2 regions of the Kitasatospora sp. NPDC002543 genome follow, and region 2 is predicted to be linked to the other one. Evidence: riboswitches for the same ligand, from Rfam matches in the RefSeq annotation. Region 2 holds a riboswitch; the other holds the start of a gene.
The links. Region 2 has a riboswitch for glycine ahead of gcvT (glycine cleavage system aminomethyltransferase GcvT). Riboswitches for the same ligand answer to the same signal wherever they lie in the genome.
Positions count from the first base shown of each region.

Region 1: it holds a riboswitch for glycine, as region 2 does, so the genes downstream of both, gcvP (aminomethyl-transferring glycine dehydrogenase) here and gcvT (glycine cleavage system aminomethyltransferase GcvT) in region 2, are expected to answer to the same signal.

Region 1 covers NZ_JBSFWR010000016.1:13,264-18,248, forward strand. Annotated here, with positions in the region: gene ACWD4P_RS09905 (MFS transporter) at 1-399, opposite strand, end outside; gene ACWD4P_RS09910 (PRC and DUF2382 domain-containing protein) at 582-1,769, opposite strand; glycine riboswitch at 1,992-2,095, shown strand; glycine riboswitch at 2,097-2,229, shown strand; gene gcvP (aminomethyl-transferring glycine dehydrogenase) at 2,333-4,985, shown strand, end outside.
Region 2 covers NZ_JBSFWR010000006.1:137,762-142,746, reverse strand. Annotated here, with positions in the region: gene ACWD4P_RS05000 (ABC transporter permease) at 1-64, opposite strand, end outside; gene ACWD4P_RS04995 (enhanced serine sensitivity protein SseB C-terminal domain-containing protein) at 510-1,433, opposite strand; gene ACWD4P_RS04990 (enhanced serine sensitivity protein SseB C-terminal domain-containing protein) at 1,550-2,353, opposite strand; glycine riboswitch at 2,563-2,664, shown strand; gene gcvT (glycine cleavage system aminomethyltransferase GcvT) at 2,894-4,015, shown strand; gene gcvH (glycine cleavage system protein GcvH) at 4,128-4,502, shown strand; gene glyA (serine hydroxymethyltransferase) at 4,588-4,985, shown strand, end outside.

The sequences.
Region 1 (4,985 bases), on a different contig from region 2:
CTCGTCGCGGACGATGCTGATCGCCAGCGGCAGGACGCCACCGCCGGCGCCCTGGAGGACCCGGGCGACGACCAGCCAGGTGAAGGAGTGGGTGCTGACCGCCAGCGCCGAACCGGCGACCAGGCCGGCCAGCGAGATCAGCAGCATCGGCTTGCGGCCCCGGAGGTCGCCGAAGCGGCCCAGGAGAGGAGTCAGCACGGCCGCGGAGAGCAGGTTGGCGGTCATCAGCCAGGTGATGCTGGAGGCGGAGACGTTCAGTTCCCTGGCCAGCGAGGGCAGGATCGGGACGACCGCGGTCTGCACCACGCTGAACGACAGCATCGCCAGGATGAGGGCCGGCAGGACCCGGGCGCTGCTCTGCTTCTCGGCCGCGGTGGTGGGCTGTGGTGCCTCACTCACGGTTGCTTCCTCTCGTACATAGTGAATGAACTGAAGTAACTTTGCAGGGGATACTTCAGAGTGTCAAATATCGAGTGGTTAAGCTTTGGCAAAGACGAAGGGTCGGGTACGCGACAAGCGGCGCCCGGGCGTGCGACGAGGGCCCCGGACGGCTGTCCGGGGCCCTCGTGCCGGGGGTGCTGTCAGGCGAGCGGCCGCAGTGCGGCCGGGCGGGGCGTCTCGGGGGACGAGGTGGACGGCGAGGCGGCGGACGCCAGGGGGGCCGGGTTCTGGGTGCCGGTGGTGTCGTGGACCTCGACGTGCTCCCGGCGGATCTCCTCCCGGATCACCTCCTCGGTCGTGTACCGCTCGACGACCAGACGCACCCGCTCGACGGGGGCCAGGTACTTGCGGGTCACCGCGCGCTCCTCACGGAGGGTGACCTCCTCGACGGCCTCGGCGATGTCCTTCTCGGTGAGCGCGGCGCGCTCGGCCTCGCTGACCGGCGTGCGCTCGACCCGGACGCGCTCGCGGATCACCGGCACGCGGCGCTCGACCTGTTCGGTCGTCACGTACTTGCGCAGCTTCGCGGTGCCGAGGGTGTGCCACTCGGTGGTGATCTCCAGCCGCTCCTCGCGGCAGGTGATTTCGACCGGGCTGTTGGGGGCGGCCGGTGCGGCGCCGGCGCTCGCGGCTGTCGTGGTGGCCGCCGTCGGGATGGGGGCGGGCTGCGACTGCGCCTTCGGTTCGGCGGCGGGCGCGTGGGTGGTGAGCGCGGAGGAGTCGGCCGAGGCGGGCGCGGCCGCCGGGGGTGCGGTGGCGGCGGGGGCGGAGAGGGTCCGGACCTCGGGCTCCGGGGCGGTCCTGGTGGTGTCGGCGCCCGCCACGGCGGCGGCGGGCGCTGCCGTGGCGGGCGTCCGGGCCGGGGCGGGCTCGGGGGAGCGCTCCGGGGTGTGGAAGGTGAGCGACTTCGCCGGGGCCGCCGCGCCGGTCGCGGCGGCGGCCGCCGCCGTGGTGCCGAAGTCGAGGTCGGGCTGCTTGGGCCGGCTCCCGTTCTCGCCGTTCGGGCGGCTGTCCATCGGGGTGTCGAGCCCGTAGTAGCGGTACAGCTGGAGTTCCTGGGCGGGGGAGAGGTGCTGGCCGACGCCGAAGTCCGGTGACTCCTTCACCAGTGACTTGTCGTACGGCACCCGGAGCTCGTCGCCGGAGAACTCGCTCGTGGTCAGCGGGACGAAGGCGTCCCGGCCGAAGATGCCGGTCCGGACCGCCGCCCACTCGGGGCGCCCGGTGGCGTCGTCCAGGTAGACCTCGTCGACCGTGCCGATCTTGTCTCCGTTGCGGTCGACGGCCTTGTGACCGATGAGGTCCCGGGGGTCGATTTCGGTCTGCACTCTTTCCTCCCGTGCACTGAGCCTGCGGAACTCCTGCAGGAGGGCGGTCGGAGCGCCCTTCCGTCCACAATTTCATACCAAAAGCCACTAATCGGACAGGCGCGACCAGGGTGCGCCGTACGGGGTGCGAGCTGCGCCCTCCGGGGGACGCGCGTAGACCTCGAACGACCTGACGCAGCCGTGATCGGGGGGCCTCCCGCTGGTACCCTGGGCGGCGACCGCAGAGCCCGCTCGGGAGAGTCTCCGATCACGAAAGCCGCTGGTCGGAGCGCCGAAGGAGCAACTCCTCCCCGGAATCTCTCAGGCATCCGTACCGTGTGGGGTAGGTCACTCTGGAAAGCAGGGCAGGAGCGTCGGCACGGAAGCCGGCGATCACCACCCTCACCGACGGTGCAAGCCGGCGGAGCGCCCACAGCGCCCCGTGCGGGTGAAGCTCTCAGGTCCCGATGACAGAGGGGGAGGCCTGTCGGGTCCGCCCGCCCAGGCTTGTCCGCTGCTCGCAGCGGCGAGGCCGGCCGGCGTGCGTACCCCCGCCGGTCCGTGACCAGGAGGCCTCGACCACCATGAACGCCCAGCCGAACGCGGGACGCCCCACCGGCGCCTCGACCCTCACCGAGCTTGAGCTGGCCAGCCCCTTCGAGAACCGCCACATCGGCCCCGACGCCGCCGCCCAGGAGAAGATGCTGGCGTCCGTCGGCTACGGCTCGCTGGACGAGCTCGCCGCCACCGCGGTGCCCGAGGCGATCCGTTCCATCACCGCCCTGGACCTGCCCGCCGGCCGGACCGAGGCCCAGGTCCTCGCCGAGCTGCGCGAGCTGGCCGGCCGCAACCAGGTGCTCCAGCCGATGATCGGCCTGGGCTACTACGGCACCTTCACCCCGCCGGTGATCCTGCGCAACGTCATGGAGAACCCGGCCTGGTACACCGCCTACACCCCGTACCAGCCGGAGATCTCGCAGGGCCGCCTGGAGGCGCTGCTCAACTTCCAGACCCTGGTCTCCGACCTGACCGGCCTGCCGACCTCCGGCTCCTCGCTGCTGGACGAGGGCACCGCGGCCGCCGAGGCGATGGCCCTCGCCCGCCGCGTCACCAAGGTCAAGGGCGGCGTCTTCCTGGTCGACGCCGAGACCCTGCCGCAGACCGTCGCGGTGATCAACACCCGCGCCGTGCCGACCGGTGTCGAGGTCGTCGTCGCCGACCTCTCCGAGGGCATCCCGGCCGAGATCGCCGAGCGCGGCGTCTTCGGCGTGCTGCTCCAGTACCCGGGCGCCACCGGCGTGGTCCGCGACCTCGCCCCGGTGATCGAGCAGGCGCACGGCCTGGGCGCGATCGTCGCCGTCGCCGCCGACCTGCTCGCGCTGACCCTGCTCAAGTCCCCGGGCTCGCTGGGCGCCGACATCGCCTGCGGCACCTCGCAGCGCTTCGGCGTGCCGATGGGCTTCGGCGGCCCGCACGCCGGCTACCTGTCGGTGCGCGCCGAGTACGCCCGCTCGCTGCCCGGCCGCCTGGTCGGCGTCTCCGTCGACGTCGACGGCAACCGCGCCTACCGCCTGGCGCTGCAGACCCGCGAGCAGCACATCCGCCGCGAGAAGGCCACCAGCAACATCTGCACCGCGCAGGTGCTGCTCGCCGTCATGGCCTCGATGTACGCCGTGTACCACGGTCCGGACGGCCTGGCCGACATCGCCCGCCGCACCCACCGCTACGCCGCCGCCCTCGCCGAGGGCCTGCGGGCCGGCGGCGTCGAGCTGCTGCACGGCGAGTTCTTCGACACCGTCACCGCCGTCGTCCCGGGCCGCGCCGCCGAGATCGCCGCCGCCGCCCGCGCCAACGGCATCAACGTCCACCAGGACGGCGCCGACCGGATCTCCGTCTCCACCGACGAGACCACCACCCGCGAGCACCTGGCCGGTGTGTGGGCCGCGTTCGGCGTCCCCGCCGTCGAGGTCGCCGAGGCCGCCGAGACGCTGCCCGCCGCGCTGCTGCGCGAGGACGAGTACCTGACCCACCCGGTCTTCCACAGCCACCGCTCCGAGACCGCCATGCTGCGCTACCTGCGCCGCCTGTCGGACCGGGACTACGCGCTGGACCGCGGCATGATCCCGCTGGGCTCCTGCACCATGAAGCTCAACGCGACCACCGAGATGGAGGCGGTGACCTGGCCCGAGTTCGGCCAGCTGCACCCCTTCGCGCCGATCGACCAGGCCCAGGGCTACCTGACCCTGATCCGCCAGCTGGAGCAGCAGCTCGTCGAGGTGACCGGCTACGACGCCGTGTCGATCCAGCCGAACGCGGGCTCGCAGGGCGAGCTGGCCGGCCTGCTGGCCGTGCGCGCCTACCACCACGCCAACGGTGACACCCAGCGCGACGTCTGCCTGATCCCGTCCTCGGCGCACGGCACCAACGCGGCCTCCGCCGTGATGGCCGGCATGCGCGTGGTCGTGGTGAAGACCCTGGTCGACGGTGACGTGGACGTCGAGGACCTGAAGGCCAAGATCGAGCAGCACCGCGACAACCTCGCCGTGCTGATGGTCACCTACCCGTCCACCCACGGCGTGTACGAGACCCAGATCACCGACATCTGCGCCCTGGTGCACGAGGCCGGCGGCCAGGTCTACGTGGACGGCGCCAACCTGAACGCCCTGGTCGGCCTCGCCAAGCCGGGCAAGTTCGGCGCGGACGTCTCGCACCTGAACCTGCACAAGACCTTCTGCATCCCGCACGGCGGCGGCGGCCCGGGCGTCGGCCCGGTGGCGGTGCGCGCCCACCTGGCGCCGTACCTGCCGAACCACCCGCTGCAGTCGGAGGCCGGCCCGGCCACCGGCGTCGGCCCGATCTCGGCCGCGCCGTGGGGCTCGGCGGCCATCCTGCCGATCTCCTGGGCGTACGTCCGGCTGATGGGCGGCGAGGGCCTCAAGCACGCGACCCAGGTCGCCGTGCTGAACGCCAACTACATCGCCAAGCGCCTGGCGCCGCACTTCCCGGTGCTCTACACCGGCCCGGGCGGCCTGGTCGCGCACGAGTGCATCATCGACCTGCGTCCGCTGACCAAGGAGACGGGCGTGACGGTGGACGACATCGCCAAGCGACTGATCGACTACGGCTTCCACGCGCCGACGATGTCCTTCCCGGTGGCCGGCACGCTGATGATCGAGCCGACCGAGTCCGAGGACCTGTACGAGATCGACCGCTTCTGCGAGGCGATGATCACCATCC
Region 2 (4,985 bases):
TGGCCGGGCTGGCGGCGGCGGGTGCCTCCGGTTCGTTCCCGGCGGTGGTCACGGATGCGGTCATGGTCAGTTGGTCCCCTCGCCGACGGTGGCCGGCCCACGGGTGCCGGTCGCCGGCTTCGGCGGTGCGGCTGCGGACGTGCGGAAGTGCTTAGGAGGAGCGGGTGTTGACGGCAGTGCGTCGTGCACAGGCACTGCCACCACGCGGGATGGGCGTCGCGTGGACGGGCTGTCGGCGTACGCGCTCACCTTTGTGGGGTTCCAGCACGCGCGGTGCGTTGCGCAGAACTCTCTGCCATCCGAACTGGCTTGCGCCAGCCCTGCCAACCGACAGATGCCCAACTGTGATCTGTGTGCATGCACCTCCCCGATCTCTGGCATATACCTCTTCACATGGCTGTAACTGCCATGTCAAGATGACCGGGTCGCACTTCAGGAAATTCGTCCGGAAAGCATCGAAGCCGACTTGATGGACAATCAAGTCGGCTTCGGGGAATGAGTTTTGGCAATCAGCGCCCGGGGTAGCCGGGCCAGGGCCGCTGCGGTTGCTGCTGCCAGCCCTGCGCCGGCGGCTGGGTTCCGTACGCGTAGCCCGGCATCGACTGGCCGGGGTAGGGCGGCGGGGGCACCGGCGGGTAGGGGCCCGTCGGCGGTCGGCCCGCCTCCCGGTCGAAGAACGGCCGGGCGTTGGCGCGCATCCACAGCGCCACCGGGTCGTACTCGTCCGACATCGCCACCGTGGACACCGCGAGCCCCTCCGGGGCCACCGCGATCGCGCGCTGCATCAGCGCCCGCACCGCCTCCACGGCCGGCGGCGAACTCTCGTACAGGTCAAGGCCGATGGCCAGGTACGGCTCGCCCACCGCGGGCTGCACCCAGGCCCGGCGCAGCGCCCGTACCGCGCGCACCTCGACGGCCTGCCGCTCCAGCAGCGCGAAGAACGGCTGGGCGTTCAACTGCGGCTCGCTCAGCTTCAACGGGCCCGCCGGCAGCCGGTCCAGGCCGGCAGCGATCCGCCGCAGGTCGGCCCAGGGCACCCCGACGCCTCCGCCGGGCGCGTGCGGATTGAGCCACAGGCCCCAGCGGGTGCGGTACAGCGAGGCCGCGATCTCCCGGCCGGAGATGACCTCGTGGGCCCGGGCCCAGCCGGAGGAGGTCAGCTGTTCGGACGAGGTGACGGCGGGCGCGTAGCCGTGGCCGCTGATCTCCATGTTCCCGTACTGCGCGTCCGGGCTGCCCGGGGTGCCGTGCCACAGCAGCATCCAGACCTGGCCGTCCGCCAGCGCGTGCAGCAGCCGCTCGTACGCGTCGTAGCGCTCCGGCGCGACATCGCGCAGGGCGCGCTCCAACGCGCCGGGATCAGCTCCCGGGCGCCCGGCCGGTGCCTGGCCCCAGGCCCCCGGCACACCGCCCGCTCCCGTTCCCGCACTCATGCGCCCACCTCGCCGCGCCTCTTTCCCTCAACCCGCCGGCCCGTCGGCCGTCTGCACGCACCCTATGGCGCGGCACCGGCCACCGCCACGGCGACGTGCCTTTGATCCGGACCCGCTCAGGCCCGCGTATAGAACGGCAGTACCCGGGTGAGCAGCCACTCGACCACCGGGTCGTCGGCGAGGTCGAGCAGTACGAGGTGGACGCCGCCGGGCAGCGGCGCGGTTCCCAGCGCTCGGCCGAGCGCGTCGTTCACCGCGGCCGGGTCGGCCGGGGCCGCCGGGTCCAACTGGACGCCCACGAACATCACGGTCGGCTCGCCCTCGATGCTGGCCAGCGCCCTGCGCGCGGTCAGCACCCCGGGCAGTGCCGACAGTTCGCCCCGGCAGGCGGCCAGGAAGTGCTCCGGGTCCTCGCCCGGCACCGGCTCGCGCAGCGCCACCCGCCCGCCGGTCGGTGCCGAGGCGTCCCCGGCCGACTCCCAGCGGTCCTCGCGCGGACCGCGGCGCAGCTCGGCGACGCCCTGCGGCGGCACCGGGATGCCCACCGCCGCGTCCGGGTTCACCGCGATGCCCACGCCCAGCGGCAGTCCGCGGGCGAACTCCCACACCGGGGCGATCGCGAAGGCCATCCCCGGCGCCTGCTGGAGGAACACCTCCTGGGAGGAGAACACCGGCACGTACGGGTCCCCGCCCAGCTCGACGGTCGGCAGGTCCAGCGCCTGCCCCTGCGGGTCGGCCCCGGCCGGCAGCGGCACCCAGACCTGACTGCGGGCCAGCACCTCGATCACCCGTGCCGTCGCGCCCGGATCGCCCAGGGCCGCGGTCAGCACCTGCTCCAGCTCGTTGGCCGGCCACGAGCCGCCCGCCGGCGCCTCGTCCGCTCCGCCCCACCCCTGCTGCTGCTCCACCGGGTACCCCATGCGCCGCCGATTCCGCCCTCTGCCGGTCGGCCGCCCTCTGCTGCGCCGACGCGCAGCAGTCTAGAGGCGAGGGGGGTGTGGGGTCAGGACTCGTGTTCGGGTCCGGCCGATGTGACCGGGTCCCCTCTCCCCTCCCGCTCCGGGACGTGCCATGATGTGCCCGTCCGACGGCATGCGCCGCGGGCCCCACCAACTCCATACCGGCCGCTCGAACCCGCGCGGGAGAGCCCGGAGTGCCGTTCAGGCACAGCCGGCGCCGAAGGAGCAAGTCCTCCCCGGAATCTCTCAGGCACCCCTACCGCACGGGTTAGGCACATCTGGAAAGCGGCGCCCGGCCCTGTCGTGCGCCCACCCACGGTGCAAGCCGCCATGCTGTCCCCCAAGCTGGAAACGGCTGCGGGCGGCGGGCGGTGAAGCTCTCAGGTTCGACGACAGATGGGGAGACCCACGCCGCCGCATGCCCGCGCGCAGGGTCGGCCCCGTTTCGGGTCCGGTCCGGCGCGTGCACCCCTGAGTGCCCCGACCGAGGAGTTCCTGGCCATGTCGTCCCTCCGCCTGACCGCGCTCGACGCGCTGCACCGCGCCCTCGGCGCGACCATGACCGACTTCGCCGGCTGGGACATGCCGCTGCGCTACGGCAGCGAGCGCGAGGAGCACCTCGCCGTCCGCACCAAGGCCGGCCTGTTCGACCTCTCCCACATGGGCGAGATCACCGTCACCGGCCCGCAGGCCGGCGAGATGCTGGACCACGCGCTGGTCGGCTTCGTCTCCGCGCTGGGCGAGCTGCGCGCCCGCTACACCATGATCTGTGCCGAGGACGGCGGCATCCTGGACGACCTGATCGTCTACCGCCTGCGCGAGGACGCCTTCCTGGTCGTCGCCAACGCCTCCAACGCCCAGCTGGTCCTCGACGAGCTGATCGCCCGTGCCAAGGGCTTCGACGCCGTCGTCACCGACGACCGCGACACCTACGCGCTGATCGCCGTCCAGGGCCCGGAGGCCACCGGCATCCTGGCCGGGACCACCGACGCCGACCTGCCCGGGCTGAAGTACTACGCGATCCTCCCGGCCAAGGTGGCCGGCCGCGACGTGCTGCTCGCCCGCACCGGCTACACCGGCGAGGACGGCTTCGAGATCTTCTGCCACCCGGTCGACGCCGAGCCGGTCTGGCAGGCGCTGACCGCCGCCGGCGAGGGCCGGGGCCTGATCCCCTGCGGCCTGTCCTGCCGCGACACGCTGCGCCTGGAGGCCGGCATGCCGCTGTACGGGCACGAGCTGTCCACCGACCTGACCCCGTTCGACGCGGGCCTGGGCCGGGTCGTGCGCTTCGACAAGACCACCAACGAGGGCGCCTTCGTCGGCCGCAAGGCGCTGGAGCAGGCCGCCGCCGCGGCCGAGACCAACCCGCCGAAGAAGCTGGTCGGCCTGGTCTCCGACGGCAAGCGGGTGCCGCGCGCCGAGTACACCGTGGTCTCCACCGAGGGCGAGCCGATCGGCCGGATCACCTCCGGCGCGCCGTCCCCGACCCTGGGCCGGCCGATCGCGATGGCCTACGTCGACGCCGCCCACGCGGAGCCCGGCACCACCGTCGCGGTGGACGTCCGCGGCAAGCACGAGCCCGTCCAGGTCGTGGCGCTGCCGTTCTACAAGCGCGCCCGCTGAGCCCACGCCCCGAGCCTCCGCAGGGCCCCGGTTTTCCCATACACGCACGTCGCAGCCGTCCGCGCGGCGGCCCGCTTCGTCGTACCCGCTTCCCATCCTGGAGAATGACGCCATGAGCAACCCCCAGCACCTGCAGTACACCAAGGAGCACGAGTGGCTGACGGCCGCCGAGGACGGTGTCTCCACGATCGGCATCACCGAGCACGCCGCCACCGCGCTCGGTGACATCGTCTACGTGCAGCTGCCCGCGGTCGGCGACACCGTGACCGCCGGGGAGACCTGTGGCGAGCTGGAGTCCACCAAGTCGGTCAGCGACCTGTTCTCCCCCGTGACCGGCGAGGTCGTCGAGATCAACCAGGACGTCGTCGACGACCCGGCGTCCGTGAACGCGGACCCGTTCGGGAACGCCTGGCTGATCAAGGTGCGCGTCGAGGCCACCGACACCCTGCTCAGCGCGGACGAGTACACCGCCTTCATCGGCGGCTGAGACACCTGACCGGGGCGGCCTCCGCGCGGCGGCCGCCCCGCCCCAGCCGCGGCCCCCTTTCCACCTCCACCGGGAAGACCACACCATGACGGTTCTCAACCAGTCCCTGCACGCCCTCGACCCGGAGATCGCCGCCGCGGTCGACGCCGAGCTGCACCGCCAGCAGACCACCCTGGAGATGATCGCCTCCGAGAACTTCGCCCCGGTGGCGGTCATGGAGGCCCAGGGCTCGGTGCTCACCAACAAGTACGCGGAGGGCTACCCCGGCCGCCGCTACTACGGCGGCTGCGAGCACGTCGACGTGGTCGAGCAGATCGCGATCGACCGCATCAAGGCCCTGTTCGGCGCCGAGCACGCCAACGTCCAGCCGCACTCGGGCGCGCAGGCCAACGCCGCCGCGATGTTCGCGCTGATCCAGCCGGGCGACACCATCCTGGGCCTGAGCCTGGCCCACGGCGGTCACCTGACCCACGGCATGAAGAT